DNA from 4 places in the Acidovorax sp. GW821-FHT11A03 genome. Region 4 is predicted to be linked to each of the others. Evidence: predicted binding sites of a transcription regulator. Region 4 holds the regulator's gene; each other region holds the start of a gene.
What was found. Region 4 encodes sigma-54, which starts transcription at its own class of promoters, with help from an activator protein. Its sites were predicted from a motif close to TGGCANGNAANCTGCTTT; they were not measured.
Positions count from the first base shown of each region.

Region 1 (4,410 bases), on a different contig from region 4:
GCCGGTCAGCAGGGCACCCACGATGCCGCCGATGCCGTGCACGCCGAACACGTCGAGCGAGTCGTCCGCGCCCAGCAGCTTCTTGAGGCCGTTCACACCCCACAGGCAGGCGAAGCCGCCCACGAGGCCGATCACCAGCGCACCGCCGATGCCGACGTTGCCGGCAGCGGGCGTGATGGCCACGAGGCCGGCCACGGCACCCGACGCCGCACCCAGCATCGAAGCCTTGCCGCGCATCAGCGCTTCACCGATGGACCATGCCAGCACGGCGGCGGCGGTGGCCACCAGCGTGTTGATGAAGGCCAGGGCGGCAAAGCCGTTGGCTTCCAGGGCGGAGCCGGCGTTGAAGCCGAACCAGCCCACCCACAGCAGCGAGGCACCGACCATGGTCAGCGTCAGGCTGTGGGGCGCCATGGCTTCCTTGCCGTAGCCGATGCGCTTGCCCACCATGAACGCGCCCACCAGGCCCGCCACGGCGGCGTTGATGTGCACCACGGTACCGCCGGCGAAGTCCAGCGCGCCCCACTGCCAGATCTGGCCGGCCTTGCCGGTCATGGCGTCGGCCACTTCCTTGGAGGCGTATGCGTCAGGGCCCATCCAGAACCACACCATGTGGGCGATCGGCAGGTAGCTGAAGGTGAACCACAGCACCATGAACATCATGACGGCGCTGAACTTGATGCGCTCTGCGAACGCACCGACGATCAGGGCGCAGGTGATGCCGGCGAACGTGGCCTGGAAGGCGGCGAACACCACTTCCGGAATCACGACACCCTTGCTGAAGGTGGCGGCGTTGGCGAACGTGCCGGCGGCGTTGTCCCAGATGCCCTTCATGAACAGCCGGTCGAAGCCGCCGATGAAGGCGCCGCCCTCGGTGAAGGCCAGGCTGTAGCCGTAGATGAACCACAGCACCACGATCAGCGAGAACGTGACCATCACCTGCATCAGCACGGACAGCATGTTCTTGCTGCGCACCAGGCCGCCGTAGAACAGCGCCAGGCCGGGCAGGACCATCAGGATCACGAGGATGGTGGAGGTCATCATCCAGGCGGTGTCGCCCTTGTTGGGGACCGGAGCGGGGGCTTCGGCGGCGGCGGCCGGTGCAGCGGCCGCCGCGGGAGCAGGGGCAGCCGCAGGGGCTTCAGCGGCGGGAGCGGCCGCCGCAGCGGGCGCGGCGGCGGCCGGCTCGGAGGCGGCGGGCGCCTGGGCCAGGGACAGGTTGCCCATGGTCAGCAGGCCCAGCCCCAGAATGAAGGAAGCAAGCAGTTTTTTCATGGCGTTTCTCTTCTTGGGTGTGATGCGGCCGGGCCCTTACAGGGCTTCCTTGCCGGTTTCGCCAGTGCGGATGCGCACCACCTGCTCCAGGTGGGTCACGAAGATCTTGCCGTCGCCGATCTTGCCGGTGCGCGCGGCGCTTTCGATGGACTCGATCACGCGGTCCACCAGGTCATCCGCCACGGCGGCCTCGATCTTGACCTTGGGCAGGAAGTCGACCACGTACTCCGCGCCGCGGTACAGCTCGGTGTGGCCCTTCTGGCGGCCGAAGCCCTTGACCTCGGTCACCGTGATGCCTTGCACGCCGATGTCCGAGAGTGCTTCACGCACCTCGTCGAGCTTGAAGGGCTTGATGATGGCTGTCACCATTTTCATTTTGGTTCCTCCGACGATGGGCGCACCCGGCGCCCATCGAGACTTGCTTACAGGGTTTTGGTGAGCGTGACGATCACGCGCGACTTGTTGACGTGGCCGAAGAAGGCCTTCTTGTTGGCGCCCACCACGGCGGCGCCCAGCGACAGGCCGCTGCCGAAGTCATACGCGCCGCCCACGCTGTAGTCCATGTAGTTGGGCACGCCCAGGTCCTTGATGTCGCTGGCGAAGCGGGTGAAGCCCACCGAGGCCTTCAGGGTGACGCTGGGAGCCACTTCCTGGGCGAACGCCAGGTTCAGGTAGCCGGTGTTGCGGCCCTTCAGGCCCGAGCCGGACTTGGCGCCGGCCCAGCCGAAGTAGTCCTTGGAGATGGTGTGCGAATACTTGGCGGTGAAGGGGCCCATGGTGGCCGCGCCATACAGCTCGGTGGTGTTGCCGTTGGCATTGCCGGGGTAGATGTAGGTCAGCGCGCCCAGATCCAGGTCGGCGCCGCCGGCCTTGAACTTGTAGCCGCCGTACAGGTCGGCTTCGAGCGAGTTGTTGGCCAGCCAGTCCACGCTGGAATTCCAGTTGCCCACGTACCAGCCAGACTCGCCGAAGGCATAGTCAAAACCGCCTTGCAGCGCGGGCTTGAGGGCCTTGGCCTTGGAGGCGTCCTGGTCCTGGCCACGGAACTTGTAGTTGGTGGTCAGGCTGACGTTGCCGGTGAGCTGGGCGCTGGCCAGCAGGGGAAGGGATGCTGCAAGGGCAACGCCCAGGGTCTTGATGATGGCGCGGGTCATGTTTCCTCCGGTTGGACAAAGTAGGGACGAGCGCTTTAAGCACGGACCGTGCCACGCGGCGCAATACATCCGCGCGCGCCGTTGCTTCGCGTTACAACGATCCCCGGTACAGTGAGCATCAGCACCGTGCCACGGCCATACGCACGCTATTGGTGCATGGCGCCAAGGGCCCGCGCGGGAACGCCATAAAACGCACCCATCTGGGGAGGAATCGCTTCATGAGTCTTGCTTTGGTGCAAAGCCGCGCCCTTCTGGGGCTGCAGGCGCCGTCCGTCACTGTCGAAGTGCACCTGGCCAACGGCCTGCCCAGCTTCACCCTGGTGGGCCTTGCCGAAGTGGAAGTGAAGGAAGCGCGCGAGCGCGTGCGGTCGGCACTGCAGAACGCGGGGCTGGAGTTCCCCCACAACAAGCGGATCACCGTCAACCTCGCCCCCGCCGACCTGCCCAAGGATTCCGGCCGGTTCGACCTGCCGATCGCGCTGGGCATCCTGGCGGCCAGCGGGCAGCTGGACGGCGCCCGCCTGCCGGGGCACGAATTCGCGGGCGAGCTGTCGCTGTCGGGCGAACTGCGGCCGGTGCGCGGCGCGCTGGCCACGAGCCTCGCGCTGCAGACGCAGCAGATCAGCGCCGTGCTGGTGCTGCCGCCCGGCAGCGCCGAAGAGGCCGCCCTCGTGCCCGCCGCGCAGGTGGTGCGCGCCCGGCACCTGCTGGACGTGGTGCGCGCCTTCCTGCCACCGGGCAGCGCCGCGGCGGGCGATGCCTCCGTGGACAACGATGGCTGGACCCGCCTGCAAGCCACGCCGATGGCGGCCGCAGCGGCCTCCCTGGACATGGCCGACGTGAAAGGCCAGGCCACGGCCAAGCGCGCGCTGGAGATCGCGGCCGCCGGAGCCCACAGTGTCCTGATGGCCGGCCCGCCGGGCTCGGGCAAGTCCATGCTGGCCCTGCGCTTTGCCGGGCTGCTGCCGGCCATGACGGTGGGCGAGGCGCTGGAGAGCGCAGCGATCGCCAGCCTGGCCGGGCGGTTCCGCCCCGAACTGTGGGGGCAGCGGCCCACGGGCACGCCCCACCATACGGCCAGCGCGGTGGCCCTTGTCGGAGGTGGATCGCCGCCCCGGCCGGGCGAAATCTCGCTGGCCCACCACGGCGTCCTCTTCCTCGACGAGCTGCCGGAATTTCCCCGCGCCGCCCTCGAGGCGCTGCGCGAGCCGCTGGAGACGGGCCACATCACCATCTCGCGGGCCGCGCAGCGCGCGGACTTCCCCGCGCGCTTTCAGATGATCGCGGCGATGAACCCCTGCCCGTGCGGCTTTCTCGGGTCCACGCAACGCGCGTGCCGCTGCACGCCCGACCAGGTCAACCGCTACCAGGGCAAGCTCAGCGGCCCGCTGCTGGACCGCATCGACCTGCATGTGGAGGTGCCCGCCCTCCCCGCCGAGCAACTGGTGCAGGCCCCCGCGGGCGAGCCCACCGCCGCCATCCGCGGGCGGGTGGAACATGCCCGCGCCCTGGCGCTGGCGCGGCAGGGCAAGGCCAACCAGGCGTTGCAGGGCCAGGAGATCGACACGCACCTGCGGCTGGACGATGCGGCCGCCAGATTCCTGAACACCGCCGCCGCGCGGCTGGGATGGTCGGCCCGCAGCACGCACCGTGCGCTGAAGGTGGCGCGCACCATCGCCGACCTGGCGGGCTCGCCCACCACCGAGGTCATCCATGTGGCCGAGGCCGTGCAATACCGCCGCGTGCTGCGCAGCCCCGCTTGAGGCGGGTGGAGCCGCGTTTTTCGATTTCGCGATATAGCTATATTTTTAATAGCAAAAGATGTATATAAAATAAGCGGCAGCGGCGAAAGGGAGTCAGAAAGTGGTCTTGCCCGATGCGTCGCCAAACCCGACCTTGCTCCGGCACCCATCGCCCCATGTCCAGCGCCCGCCCCTTCAAAAACCCACCGCCCCCCGCCACCGCGCTCTCCACGCCGGAG
Region 1 covers NZ_JBXASG010000009.1:158,572-162,981, forward strand. Annotated here, with positions in the region: gene amt (ammonium transporter) at 1-1,275, opposite strand, end outside; gene glnK (P-II family nitrogen regulator) at 1,312-1,650, opposite strand; gene AC1RVY_RS22085 (TorF family putative porin) at 1,698-2,429, opposite strand; gene AC1RVY_RS22090 (YifB family Mg chelatase-like AAA ATPase) at 2,648-4,192, shown strand; gene AC1RVY_RS22095 (MarR family winged helix-turn-helix transcriptional regulator) at 4,348-4,410, shown strand, end outside.
Region 1: AC1RVY_RS22085 (TorF family putative porin) is a predicted target of sigma-54. The motif match lies at 2,466-2,483, and genes of this name have one in related genera.

Region 2 (4,410 bases), on a different contig from region 4:
CAGGGCGCGGCCCAGGATGAGCTTTTGCATGTTGCCGCCCGAGAGCGCGCGGGCAGGGGTGTCGGGCCCGCCGCCGCGCACGTCGAAGGTCTCGGCCACGCGCTGGGCATGCTGGCGCGCGGCGCCGCGCTTGACCCAGAAGGCCCGGAACCAGGGGTGGGCGAACCAGTGGCTGCGCAGGCGTTCGGACACGGCGTTCTCCCACACCGGCAGGTCGCCCACCACGCCCACGGCATGGCGGTCCTCGGGGATGCGGGCCACGCCCTGGTCCACCACCCAAGCCGGGCGGGCCTGCAGCGGCGTGCCGAGCAGCGTCACCTGGCCTGCGGTGGCGGCGCGCACGCCGCACAGCACATCGGCCAGCGCCACCTGGCCATTGCCCGAGACACCGGCGATGGCGACGATCTCGCCGGCGTTCAGGGTGAGCGATACGCCCTGCAGTCGGTCGCGCCCGGTGGGGGCGGTGGACACATCGGCCAGCGTGCACACCGGCGCACCCACGCTCCGGGCGGGGCGGCGTTCGCTGGCCTCGATGGCATGGCCCACCATCCATTGGGCAAGCTGGCCCTGCGTGGTGCCCTGCGCGGGCGCCTCGGCCACGAGCTTGCCCTGGCGCAGCACGGCCACGCGGTGCGATACGCGCAGCACCTCGGCCAGCTTGTGGCTGATGAAGATGATGGACAGGCCCTGCGCCACCATCTGCGCGAGCGTGTCGAACAGCGCTTCGCTTTCCTGCGGCGTGAGCACGGCGGTGGGTTCGTCCAGGATGAGGATGCGCGCGCCCCGGTACAGCGCCTTGAGGATCTCCACGCGCTGGCGCTCGCCGACCGAGAGGCCACCCACCAGCGCCTCGGGCCGCACGGGCAGGCCGAACTGGCGGGACACCGCCAGCAGGCGCTCGCGCGCACCCGCGCGCCGTGAGAAGGGCTGCCACAAGGGTTCGGTGCCCAGCAGCACGTTGTCCAGCACCGTGAGGTTGTCGGCCAGGGTGAAATGCTGGTGCACCATGCCGATGCCCGCCGCCAGCGCCGCGCGTGGCTGGCCGGGCGGCAGCGGCTGGCCGAAGACCTCGATGTGGCCCGCGTCGGCCACGTAGTGGCCGAACAGGATGGACATCAGCGTGGACTTGCCCGCCCCGTTCTCCCCCAGCAGTGCCAGCACCTCGCCGCGCTGCAGCGCAAGGCTGATGCCGTCGTTGGCCACCAGCTTGCCGAAGCGTTTGGTGATGCCCTGCAGGCGCAGGACGGGGCCGGAGGGGTCCGTCATTTCCAGTTCGAGAGAAAGGCCTGCAGCACCTTGGCGGAGTTGGCCGCCGCCAGGCCCATGAAGGTGCCCATTTCATTCTCGCCTTCGCCACCACCGGCCAGATCGCTCAGCGAGCGAAAGGCGATGTAGGGCACGCCGTTGCTGTGGGCCACCATGGCGGTGGCGGCGGTCTCCATGTCGAGCACATTGGCCTCGAAGGTCTTGAACGCGTATTCGCGGAAAGCCTTGTTGTCCACGAAGGCCTGGCCCGACACGCCGTTGCCGCCCACCACGAGCTGCGGGCGCTGTTTCAGGCAGGTGCTGGCCAGGCAATGCGCCAGACCCACGTCCTGCAGGCCGCGCGCGGTGGCCAGCATTTGGGGGTCCGCCTCAAACCAGAACTGTCTGGTGATGCCGGGCTTGGCCGCCGACCTCACCTCGACCGGGCGCGGGTGCATCATGCCGAAGGCGGGCATCGTCAGTTCGCTTTTCATCCACGCGGGGGCGCTGTACTGGCCGGGCTGGTCTTCACGCGCCATCAGCCATTCCATGTACTGTCCCCACTGCGCGGGCACGGTCACGTCGCCAATGTGCAGGCCGGGGTTCACGCCGCCGGCGATGCCGGAAAAGACGATGTGGCTCACGTTGAAGCGGTCCAGCACCAATTGCGTGTTCATGGCCGCGTTGGTCATGCTGATGCCCGACAGGAACACCACCACGGGCTTGCCCGAGAGCGTGCCGGTGGTGAATTCCACGCCGTTGACGCTGTGCCTGGCCGGCTGCTGCACCTGGGGCAGCAGCACCGTCAGCTCGGGTGCAAAGGCCGAGATGACGGCGATGCGCGGCGTGCTGTCCAGCCGTGCCGCCTGGCCCGGCGCGACCGCGGCGCATCCCGCCACCAGCGTGGCCAGGGCCAGGGCGCCCAGCAGGCGCATGCAACGCGCGGCCAGGGCGGTTGTCTCGGGGCGGTGGGAAAGCGGTGCGGGCATGGCGCTCCTTGTCGGGAAAAAGAAGAAAAGGAAAAATCGTACAGCGCAGCGCACGGCGGCGCAGGCCCAGCGCAGCCGGTGCCCGCGCGCCGGGGTGCCTACCTGGCCGTGGACTTGGGCTGGCTGTCGTCCACCTTCACGCTGAACTTGCCGGCCAGGATGTCGGCCTCCTTGGCCTTGACCTTGGCCACGATGTCGGCGGGCACCTTCTTCTCGAACGTGCCCAGCGGCGCCAATTCAGAGCCCTTGTGCTTCATCATCGAGTAGGGGCCGTAGTCCTCGGCCGTGAACTTGCCGTCCTTGACCAGCTTGAGGGCGCGTTCGATGCTGGGCTCCATGTGCCACAGCGCGGAGGCGACCACGGTGTCGGGGTACTTGTCCTGCGTGTTGATCACGTTGCCGATGGCGAGCTTGCCCTTTTCCTTGGCCGCGTCGGACACGCCAAAGCGCTCGGCATAGAGCACGTCGGCGCCCTTGTCGATCATGGCGAAGGTGGCTTCCTTGGCCTTGGGCGGGTCGAACCAGCTGTTGATGAAGGTGATGGTGAACTCGACCTTGGGGTTGGTCTCCTTCGCGCCGGCCATGAAGGCGTGCATCAGGCGGTTGACCTCGGGAATGGGGAAGCCGCCCACCATGCCGATCTTGTTCGTCTTGGTCATGCCGCCCGCGACCATGCCGGACAGGTAGGCGGGCTCCTGGATGTAGTTGTCGAACACGCTGAAATTGGGCGCCTGCGGCTTGCCCGAGGAGCCCAGCAGGAACGAGGTCTTGGGGAAGTCCTTGGCCACCTTGCGGGCGGCGGTCTCCACCGCGAAGGCCTCGCCCACGATGAGCTGGTTGCCGCCGGTGGCGTACTCGCGCATCACGCGCTCGTAGTCGGCGTTGGAGACGTTCTCGCTGGCCTTGTATTCGATCTCGCCGCGCGCTTCGGCGGCCTTCAGTGCCTTGTGGATGCGGCTCACCCACTGCTGCTCGTAGGGCACCGTGTAGATCGCCGCGACCTTGAGCTTGGACTGCGCGTGGGCCAGAGAGGGCGCCAGGCCCATGGCGGCCGAAAGGGCCATGGAAGTGCAGAGCAGGCGTCCGGTGAAGATGCGGCGAGTGGTCATGGTGGGGTCCTTCAGACAGGCAAACAAGGAGGAATGGGTGTCAGCAGCCAAGCAAGGAGCGCGCCAATGGGCAGCCGCCCGGTGGCACGAGGCCGGAGGCAAGTCTGCCAGAGGAAAGCCACCAGTTGGTAAAAAAATGACGCGCCAAAAAAACCACCGGAGGGACTGGCCCCGCGGTGGCTGGTTCGCGATGGCGTGCCGTGCGCCTACTTGGTGCCGAAGATCCGGTCCCCCGCATCCCCCAGCCCCGGCAGGATGTAGCCGTGGTCGTTCAGTTCGCGGTCGATGGCGGCGGTGAAGATCGGCACGTCGGGGTGGGCCTTCTGCAGCGTGGCCACGCCTTCGGGGGCGGCCAGCAGGCACACGAACTTGATGGAGCGGGGGTTGAGCTTTTTCAGGCGGTCCACGCAGGCGGCGGCCGAGTTGCCGGTGGCCAGCATGGGGTCCACCACGATGATGTCGCGCTCGTCCATTTCGGACGGCATCTTGAAGTAGTACTCCACCGGCTGCAGCGTGGCCGGGTCGCGGTACAGGCCAATGTGGCCCACGCGGGCGCCGGGCACCACGTTGAGCATGCCGTCGAGGAAGCCGTTGCCCGCGCGCAGGATGGAGACCAGTACCAGCTTCTTGCCGTCGATCACCTGGCCGGTCATGGTCTCCAGCGGGGTTTCGATCTGCACGTCCTGCAGGGGCATGTCGCGCGTGACTTCGTACGCCATGAGCGTGCTGAGCTCGCCCAGCAGGCGGCGAAAGCTGTTGGTGCTGGCGTCCTTCTTGCGCATCAGCGTGAGCTTGTGCTGGACGAGGGGGTGGTTGATGACGGTGACGTTGCTCATGGCTGGGCCTGTGTTTTGGGGGATGGAAAGAGGCGCGCCCGCATTTTTACCTGACAGAGGCGCTGGCGGCAGGCACTGTCAGGGTTGCGGGCTGCCGTGCTGCCGTGTGGCTGGCCGTGGCGGGCCGCTGGCGTCGCCCTCTGGGGCTGGTGGCGGCGGCGCGGCGCATGGGTGAGTCTAATCCGACAGGAACCGCGCATAGCGCGCCAGGTCCACATTGCCGCCGCTGAT
Region 2 covers NZ_JBXASG010000001.1:368,784-373,193, forward strand. Annotated here, with positions in the region: gene AC1RVY_RS01725 (ABC transporter ATP-binding protein) at 1-1,266, opposite strand, end outside; gene AC1RVY_RS01730 (5'-methylthioadenosine/S-adenosylhomocysteine nucleosidase) at 1,263-2,234, opposite strand; gene AC1RVY_RS01735 (BMP family protein) at 2,333-3,343, opposite strand; gene upp (uracil phosphoribosyltransferase) at 3,550-4,179, opposite strand; gene AC1RVY_RS01745 (threo-3-hydroxy-L-aspartate ammonia-lyase) at 4,357-4,410, opposite strand, start outside.
Region 2: AC1RVY_RS01735 (BMP family protein) is a predicted target of sigma-54. The motif match lies at 3,392-3,409, and genes of this name have one in related genera.

Region 3 (4,410 bases), on a different contig from region 4:
AACTCGGGCGGGTCCGCGCTCAGGAAGGGCGAGAGCAGGTGCCCCTCCAGGTGGTGCACGCCCAGCACCGGCTTGTCCAGCGCCGCGCCCAGCGCGCAGGCCACGCCGGCCCCCACCAGCAGGGCACCCGCCAGGCCCGGGCCGCGCGTGTAAGCGACCACGTCCACGTCCGCCAGCGTCTGGCCGGACTCGGTCAACACTTGCGTGGCCAGCGGCAGCACGCGGCGGATGTGGTCGCGGCTGGCCAGCTCGGGCACCACGCCACCATAGGCCTGGTGCATCTCGATCTGGCTGTGCAGGGCGTGGGACAGCAGGGTGGGAACGGCATCGCCCGTGGAGCGCACCAGCGCCACGCCGGTCTCGTCGCACGAGGATTCAATTCCGAGGATCAACAGACTCATGCCCCGAGTGTAAAACCCGGGCTCGCGAGGGGCCTGATGCAAAAACCCCTGCCGGCGGTGGCCGGCAGGGGTCGTGCATCCCCAGGGTCGCAGGCCGCGCCTACCAGCGGTCCGAGCGCATGCGCAGCTCCCAGCTGCCGCTGCGCAGTTCGTACACGCCCACCGCGCCGTAGCGCTGCTCGCCCTTGTCATCCCAGGTCATCGTGCCGATCACGGGCGCGTAGCCGTTGATGCCGTGCATGGCCTTGGTGATGTCCTTGGGGTCCGCGGACTTGGCCTTCTGGATGGCCGCCGACAGCACGTACATGCTGTCGTAGCTGTAGTGCCCGCCGTACGCGGGCGGCTTCTTGTAGGCATCGATGTACTTTTCCAGGAAGGGCTTGCCCGTGGAAAACTCCTTGGCTTCCAGCACGGGCGAGGTGGCATAGACGCCCTCGACGATGCCGGCCCCCTTGGTCATGTCGGTGGTCTTGATGGTGTCGCCGCCCAGCAGGCTCACCTTGGTGTGCCCCACCTTGCGCAGTGCTTCCAGCAGCGCCAGCGCCTGGAAGTCATTGAGGGTGGAGACGATCACCTCCACCTTCGCGGCCTTGAGTTCGCCGGCCAGTTCGTCGAATGCCGTGGTCTTGTCGTCGAAGGACTTGCGCACCACGACTTCCTTCTTCTCGGCCTTGAGCTGCGCGGCGGCCCCGTCGGCCAGGCCCTTGCCGTAGGGCGTGCCATCGTCCAGCGCGGCATAGCGCGCGGCGCCCAGCTGGGTGGCGGCAAACGAGCCGATGGCGCGCGCCTGCAGCGTGTCATTGCCCACCATGCGGAAGGTGGTGGAAAAACCCAGCTGCGTGAACTTGGGGTTGGTGGAGATGGCGATCTGCGCGATGTCCTTGGCCGCGTAGATGGGCGCGGTCTCGATGCTCACGCCCGAATTCAGGTGCCCGATGACGGCCACCACGCCGGCATCCACCAGCTGCTGGGCCACCGTCTTGCCGGTGGCCGCGTCGGCCTTGTCGTCCACCGCCACCACCTCCAGCGTCACCCGCTTGCCGTCCACGGTGTAGCCGCCCTTGTTCAGTTCGGCCACGGCCAGGTTCACGCCATTGAGCAAGTCCTGCCCGAGGGCGCCCAGGGGGCCGCTCAAGGGCTGCGCCACGCCGATCTTGATGGTGTCGGGCACCTTGCCGCACCCGGACAGGAGCAGCAGCGCCATGGACGCGGCGGTGGTCAAGGCCAGCCCGGCGGCGAAACGGCGCCGGTCAATATGCTTGTTCATGCGGAATCCTCATCAATATGTCAATGTGACCAGATGTATATGCGACGACGGAGGAAAGGCGCTATCGGGTATGCCCTGCCAATCGGCAAACTATTAGCAAGTTTCAGACCCTGCAAGGCAAGGCCCTTGCCGGAACCCGGCACCTGCCCGGGGCGCACTACTTCGGCGCACCAATTTGTGGCGTAAAAATTGCTTATGCTCCGGGGTATGAACGAGTCTCTGCGCATCGTGGTGGTGGCCCCGGACCTGGCCATTGCCGACCCCGACGACGAACACGCCGTGCTGCAGGCGGAGCGTTCGCGGGCGCTGCGCATCGGGCTGCTGGAGAACAATTTCAACCTGATCGCCACGCTGCCCGCGGATGTGTTCCTGAGCGAGCGGATCGCCCAGCTGCAGCCCGACCTGATCATCGTGGACGCCGAGAGCGAGGCCCGCGACGCGCTGGAACACGTGGTGGTGGCCACGCGCGACGAACGCCGCCCCATCGTGATGTTCACCAACGACGAGGACACCTCGCACGTCAAGGACGCGGTGGCCGCGGGCGTGTCGGCCTACATCGTGGCCGGCCTCGCGCCCCAGCGCATCCGCCCCATCCTGGACGTGGCGATGGCGCGCTTCCAGCACGAGCAGGCGCTGCGCGCCGAGCTCGCCGATGCCAAGACCGAGCTCAAGGACCGCAAGACCATCGACCGCGCCAAGGGCCTGCTCATGCAGCGCCAGGGCCTGACCGAGCAGGCCGCGTACGAGAAACTGCGCAAGACCGCCATGGACAAGGGCCTCAAGCTCGTGGATGTGGCCCAGCGCATGCTCGACGTGATGGACCTGCTCGGGTAAACAGGCGACATCCTCCTGAGGCGCTGCGCGCATCGGTGCAGCCACCAGAGGCCGCCCGCTCTCGGGGACGTCCAGACTGCGCAGGCAGTCTTGGAACCGCGGCCCCTGGCCCCTCCTCTCGAATCGCCGCCCGACTCGGGAAAGGGGACGATCCCCTCGCTGCGCAGCGGTCCTTCCCCGGCATCCCCGGCCTGGGCCACGCCCAGGTCCACCGGCTTCTCCCGGATGGTGCGCCGCACAAAGGCAGTGCGGCATTCACCGCGCGCACCACCTCCGCGCGTTTGCAGGTCAAAAAGGCCCCCAGCGCTTGATTCATTTGCGCAAGCAGCTATTAATTCAATAGCAAACCATGCGCCGAACTGATGCGGAGCCCGTGCGGCAAGGCCTGGCACGCCACTTGCATTAACCCCTGCGAGACCAATGGCGGTCTCACCCCCACACAGCACGGGCCCAAAGGCGGGCCGGTGCTGGGCGAGCCCTTCATCGGGTATCGCCATGGACAGAGGCGTCCCTCACCGACCGGTGCTGCATGTATGCAGGCTGCTCGGGAGGACGCCTTTTTTGTTTTCAACGCTATGAGGAAGTGCCCCATGACCGATCTGCTCAAAACCAGCCTCAACCGCCGCACCGTGCTGCAGGCCGCCACCGTGGGCGCCGTCGGCGTCAGCCCCGCGCTGCGTGCGCTGGTGCACGCCCAGGGCTCGGACGCGCCGGAGAAGAAGGAAGTCAAGATCGGCTTCATCCCGCTGACCGACTGCGCCAGCGTGGTGATGGCCTCGGTGCTCGGCATCGACAAGAAGTACGGCGTGACCATCATCCCCACCAAGGAAGCCTCCTGGGCCGGTGTGCGCGACAAGCTGGTCAACGGCGAACTCGACTTCGCCCACGTGCTGTACGGCCTGGTCTACGGCGTGCACCTGGGCCTGGCCGGGCCCAAGAAGGACATGGCCGTGCTGATGAACCTGAACCACAACGGGCAGGCCATCACGCTGTCCAAGAAGCTCGCCGACAAGGGCGCCGTCAATGGCGCGGGCCTGGCCAAGCTGATGGCCAGCGAGAAGCGCGAGTACACCTTCGCACAGACCTTCCCCACCGGCACACACGCCATGTGGCTGTACTACTGGCTGGCGGCCAACGGCATCAACCCGATGAAGGATGCCAAGGTCATCACCGTGCCCCCGCCACAGATGGTGGCCAACATGCGCGTGGGCAACATGGACGGCTTCTGCGTGGGCGAGCCCTGGAACCACCGCGCCATCATGGACGGCATCGGCGTGACGGCCACGACCACGCAGGACATCTGGAAGGACCACCCCGAGAAGGTGCTGGGCACCACGTCCGAATTCGTGCAGAAGTACCCCAACACGGCCCGTGCCGTGACGGCCGCCATCCTGGAGGCCAGCAAGTGGATCGACGAAGGCCTGGCCAACAAGAACAAGATGGCCGAGACCATTGCCGGCAAGGCCTACGTGAACACGGGCGTCGATGCCATCAACCAGCGCATCCTGGGCCGCTACCAGGACGGCATGGGCAAGACCTGGGACGACCCCAACCACATGAAGTTCTTCAACGAGGGCACGGTGAACTTCCCCTACCTCACGGACGGCATGTGGTTCCTCACGCAGCACAAGCGCTGGGGCCTGGTCAAGGACCACCCCGACTACCTGAACGTGGCCAAGGCCGTGAACCGCATCGACGTCTACAAGCAGGCGGCCGCCGCTTCCAAGACGCCGCTGCCCAAGAGCGAAATGCGTACGAGCAAGTTCATGGACGGCGTGGTGTGGGACGGCAAGGACCCCGCCAAGTACGCCGACAGCTTCAAGATCAAGGCGTAAGCGCCCTGCCCCGTCCACCCTGCACAGGAGAACACCATGGTCAGTGCCGTCTTTCACTCCCCGCTGGATGCAG
Region 3 covers NZ_JBXASG010000003.1:61,208-65,617, reverse strand. Annotated here, with positions in the region: gene tsaD (tRNA (adenosine(37)-N6)-threonylcarbamoyltransferase complex transferase subunit TsaD) at 1-401, opposite strand, end outside; gene AC1RVY_RS07410 (branched-chain amino acid ABC transporter substrate-binding protein) at 502-1,668, opposite strand; gene AC1RVY_RS07405 (ANTAR domain-containing response regulator) at 1,876-2,502, shown strand; gene AC1RVY_RS07400 (CmpA/NrtA family ABC transporter substrate-binding protein) at 3,093-4,337, shown strand; gene ntrB (nitrate ABC transporter permease) at 4,374-4,410, shown strand, end outside.
Region 3: AC1RVY_RS07400 (CmpA/NrtA family ABC transporter substrate-binding protein) is a predicted target of sigma-54. The motif match lies at 2,889-2,906, and genes of this name have one in related genera.

Region 4 (4,410 bases):
GTCGGGGCGCACGCCGCTCTTGGCGCGAAAGCGGTCGGCCACCGCGTCCTTGACCTTGAGCCCCGCGAAATTGAGGCTCTGCAGCGGGCTGTGCTGGGCGGTCACCTCGACCTTGAAGGTCTGGCGCGTGGTGAACCAGATTTCCCAGGCCACGTCGCTGGCGGCGGCGTAGAGGTCGTTCTCGGAGCGGTACGGGCGGTGCGCCAGCTGTACCAGCACGCGCTGGGCCAGCCGGCTGTGCAGGTTCAGCAGCAGCGCGTCGCGCCACGAGGCGCGCAGCAGCACGCCGCCCCGGCCCACCAGCAGGTCCTGCCCCGTGAGGCCGGTGATGCCATGCACCTCGTCGGCCAGGAAGCCCTCCACACCGGCGGCGCAAGGGAGAAAAAGTTGGAGTTGATTCATGACGATGGTGAGGATACGCGCTCGGAAAGTGCGTGTGAATCCGGCGCGCCGGCACGGGCCAGCAGCAACTGGCGGATGGAGTCCGGGATCGGCGCCACCTTGCGGTCGGCCTTGCCGATGAAAACGATGCCGATCTTGCCGCGCGCCACCTCTCGGCCCGAGGTCTTCTCGGTCATGCAAAAGACAAGGTCGAACCCATAGCGGTTGAAGTCCGCAGGCGCCATCTCCACGCGCATGGTCTCGCCGTGGAACCCCTCGGACTTGTACTGCGCCACGATGTCTCCGACCACGATGGACAGCCCGCCCACGTCGGCCTCGGGGTAGCCGAGTGACTGGAAAAACCGCACCCGGGCCTCGGACACGAGGCTCAGCAGCTGCGCGTTGTCCAGGTGCCCGCCCTGGTTGACGTGGCTGATGTAGATCTGCATTTCGGTGGCGAAACCGAAGTGCGCGGGAAGGTCGAAGACGATGCGGGCCATGGACGGGGTGGCGAAGTAAGGGGGAAAGACGGCAACGGAGCGGAAAAACGGGCCACCAGGCGCATGCGCCGCGCACACGCCCGCACGGCGCCTACAGCGCCTTGCGCAGATTCGCCGGCGCGATCTTGAGCGCCTCGCGGTACTTGGCGACGGTGCGGCGCGCGCACTCGATGCCCTGCTCCTTGAGCATCTCGGCGATCTGGCTGTCGGACAGCGGCTTGGTCGGGCTCTCGGCGGCCACGAATTGCTTGATGAGGGCACGCACGGCGGTGCTCGACGCATTGCCGCCGGTCTCGGTGCCCAGGCCCGAGCCGAAGAAGTACTTGAGCTCGTAGGTGCCGATGGGCGTGGCCATGTACTTGGCCGTGGTCACGCGGCTGATGGTGGACTCGTGCAGGCCCAGCTCGTCGGCGATGTCGCGCAGCACCAGCGGGCGCATCGCGAGTTCGCCGTGGGTGAAGAAGTTCTTCTGCCGCTCCACGATGGCGCGCGAGACGCGCAGGATGGTGTCGAAGCGCTGCTGGATGTTCTTGATGAACCAGCGCGCCTCCTGCAGGCGCTGCTGCATGCCCTGGTGGCCCTCGCCGCCCTTGTGGCCGCGCAGGGCGCCGGCATAGATGTCGTGCACGCGCAGGCGCGGCATCACGTCGGGGTTGAGCTGCACGATGAAGTTGTGCTGCCCGTCGCGGCCATTGGCGCGCCCGGCCTTGCGCACGATCACGTCGGGGATGATGATGTTGCGCTCCACGTCGGCGAAGCGGCGCCCCGGGCGCGGCTCCAGCCGGGCGATCAGCGCCATGGCGGCGCGGGTGCGCTCCTCGCTGTCGCCGCAGGCCTGCGTGAGGCGGCGCACGTCGCGCCGCGCCAGCATCTCCAGCGGCTGCTGGCACACGCGCAGCGCGGTCTGCACGGTGTCGGGGTCGATGTCGCTGTCCTCGTCGGCGGCCAGCGCCTTGAGCTGCAGCGTCAGGCACTCGGCCAGGCCGCGCGCGCCCACGCCCACGGGCTCCAGGCTCTGCAGCAGCCGCTGTGCCACGGTGAAGCGGTGCACCAGCTCCTCGATCTGCTCCAGGTCGTCGGGCCCGGCCAGGCTGATGGCCAGCTCTTCGAGCGGATCCTCCAGGTAGCCGTCGTCGTTGAGCGATTCGATCAGGAAGCGCAGCGCGGCGCGGTCGATCTCGGACAGGCGCAGCGCCAGCGCCTGTCGGTGCAAAAAGGCGGTCAGCGATTCGTGCGTGCGGGCCAGCTCGGTGGCGTCGGCCTCGTCGCCTTCGGCGTCGTTGCGGTTGCGGGCGGGGGCGTCGCCGCCCCACTCGGCGTCGTTGGGCGCCATCTCCACCGTGCCGTCGCCGCTCCAGTCGGGCTCGTCGGCGCCCGCGCTCGGTGTTTCAGCATCATTTTGAGCCTCAGCGCTGGTACTGCTTGCGCTGGTAGCTCCTGAAAAAATAGCATCATCCGCGCTGTAGTCGTCGGCCTGGGCCGGCGTATCGGCGGCTTCCAGGCCAAACTCCTCGCGCGGCGCCTCGTCGGCGTTGCGTTCGAGGAACGGGTTTTCGTCGAGCATCTGCTCGACTTCCTGCGAGAGTTCCAGCGTGGACAACTGCAGCAGCCGGATGGACTGCTGAAGCTGGGGGGTCAATGCAAGATGCTGCGAGACACGCAGCGAGAGTCCAGGTTTCATTGATTGAGCGCCGCCGGGCCGCCCCAAGGCGCGAAGGCCCCCTCGGGGGGCAGCGAACCACGCGCAGCGGGGAGCGTGGGGGTACCGTACCGCGCCGCCGGGCCGCCCCAAGGCGCGAAGGCCCCCTCGGGGGGCAGCGCAGTACACGAAATGACAAGCGTGGAGGCCATGTCTACATGCGGAAATGTTCGCCCAGGTACACCCGGCGCACTTCGGCGTTGTCCACGATCTCGGACGGCGTGCCCTGGGCCAGCACCTGGCCATCGCTGATGATGAAGGCGTGGTCGCAGATGCCCAGCGTCTCGCGCACGTTGTGGTCGGTGATGAGCACGCCGATGCCGCGCGCCTTGAGGAAGCCGATGATGCGCTGTATCTCGATCACGGCGATGGGGTCGATGCCCGCAAAGGGCTCGTCCAGCAGGATGAAGCGCGGCTGCGTGGCCAGCGCGCGGGCGATCTCGACGCGGCGGCGCTCGCCGCCCGACAGGGCCATGGCGGGCGAGGCCCGCAGATGGTCCACGCGCAGCTCCTGCAGCAAGGCCGTGAGACGCTCTTCGATGGCCTCGCGCGACAGCGGCTTGCCGTCGTCGTCCGCGCGCTGCAGCTCCAGCACCGCGCGCACGTTCTCTTCGACCGTGAGCTTGCGGAAGATGGAGGCTTCCTGCGGCAGGTAGGACAGCCCCAGCCGCGAGCGGCGGTGGATGGGCATGTGGGCCACCGAATGGCCGTCGATGCGGATGTCGCCCGCGTCGCTGCGCACCAGGCCCACGATCATGTAGAACGAGGTGGTCTTGCCCGCGCCGTTGGGGCCGAGCAGCCCGACGACCTCGCCCTTTTGCACGACCAGCGACACATCCTTGACGACCTTGCGGCTGCCATACGACTTGGCCAGGTGCTGCACCTCCAGGCGGCTGCCCGCCTGGGTGTCAGGACCGGGGCTGACGGGCTGCGCGCTCACTTGGAGCCGCCGCCAAGGCTGTTGCTGGGGCGCAGCACCGGCGCCGATGCCGGGGGCGCGGCCTCCGGCGCGGCGGTACCGGCGGGCGGGTCCTTGGGCGCGAGCACCGCCCGCACCCGGCTGCCGGGCGCGGGCGCATCGCCCGCCGCATTGGTCGCGGGGGTGCGCTTGCCGTCCACGGTGAACACATCGGTGAGGTTGTTGTAGACGATCACGGCGCCGGTGATCTCGTCGCTGAGGACCGCCCCGCGGTAGCGGCGCAGTTCGGCGCGGGTGATGAAGCGCACGTTGTCGGCCTTGCCGTCGTACTCGATGACTTCGCTCTCGCCTTCGATGAACTCGTCCGGCGCGCCGGCCACGGTATCGCGCTTCTGGCGGAAGAAGGCCCGCTTGCCCGCCTCGGCCGTGACCACGCCGTACTGGTAGCCGTCGGCGTCCTGGCGCACGTCCAGCCGCGCGCCGCGCAGCACGATGGAGCCCTTGGTCATGACCACGCGGCCCGAGAACACGCTGGTCTGCTTGAGCTCATCGTGTCGCAAGGCGTCGGCCTCGATGTTCATGGGCTTGGCGCGGTCGGCCTTTTCGGCGTGCGCCGCGCCCAGATGGCAGGCCAGGGCGACAAGCAGGAGGTGGGGGAGGATGCGGTAGTTCATAGGGCACGAATCTTGCAGGTCATTGTAGCCACCCCACGGCGCGCGCCATGAAAAAAGCCCGCATCCGCGGGCTTCTTCTTGGGGCATCCGAGGCCGTCGGCGCTTGGAAGCCGCCGCCTGCACCCGTGGAGCCGGCGCTGCCGGGCCGCCGGGTGCGTTCCCCTGGGCAGGAAGGCGGCTCACGAGGGCCACGCTTCCTTCAAGGAGGCGTCACCCCTTTTTCGCCGTGGCGGCCAG
Region 4 covers NZ_JBXASG010000008.1:30,361-34,770, reverse strand. Annotated here, with positions in the region: gene AC1RVY_RS19885 (THUMP domain-containing class I SAM-dependent RNA methyltransferase) at 1-402, opposite strand, end outside; gene AC1RVY_RS19880 (acyl-CoA thioesterase) at 399-881, opposite strand; gene AC1RVY_RS19875 (RNA polymerase factor sigma-54) at 973-2,562, opposite strand; gene lptB (LPS export ABC transporter ATP-binding protein) at 2,735-3,520, opposite strand; gene lptA (lipopolysaccharide transport periplasmic protein LptA) at 3,517-4,173, opposite strand; gene AC1RVY_RS19860 (thiol:disulfide interchange protein DsbA/DsbL) at 4,384-4,410, opposite strand, start outside.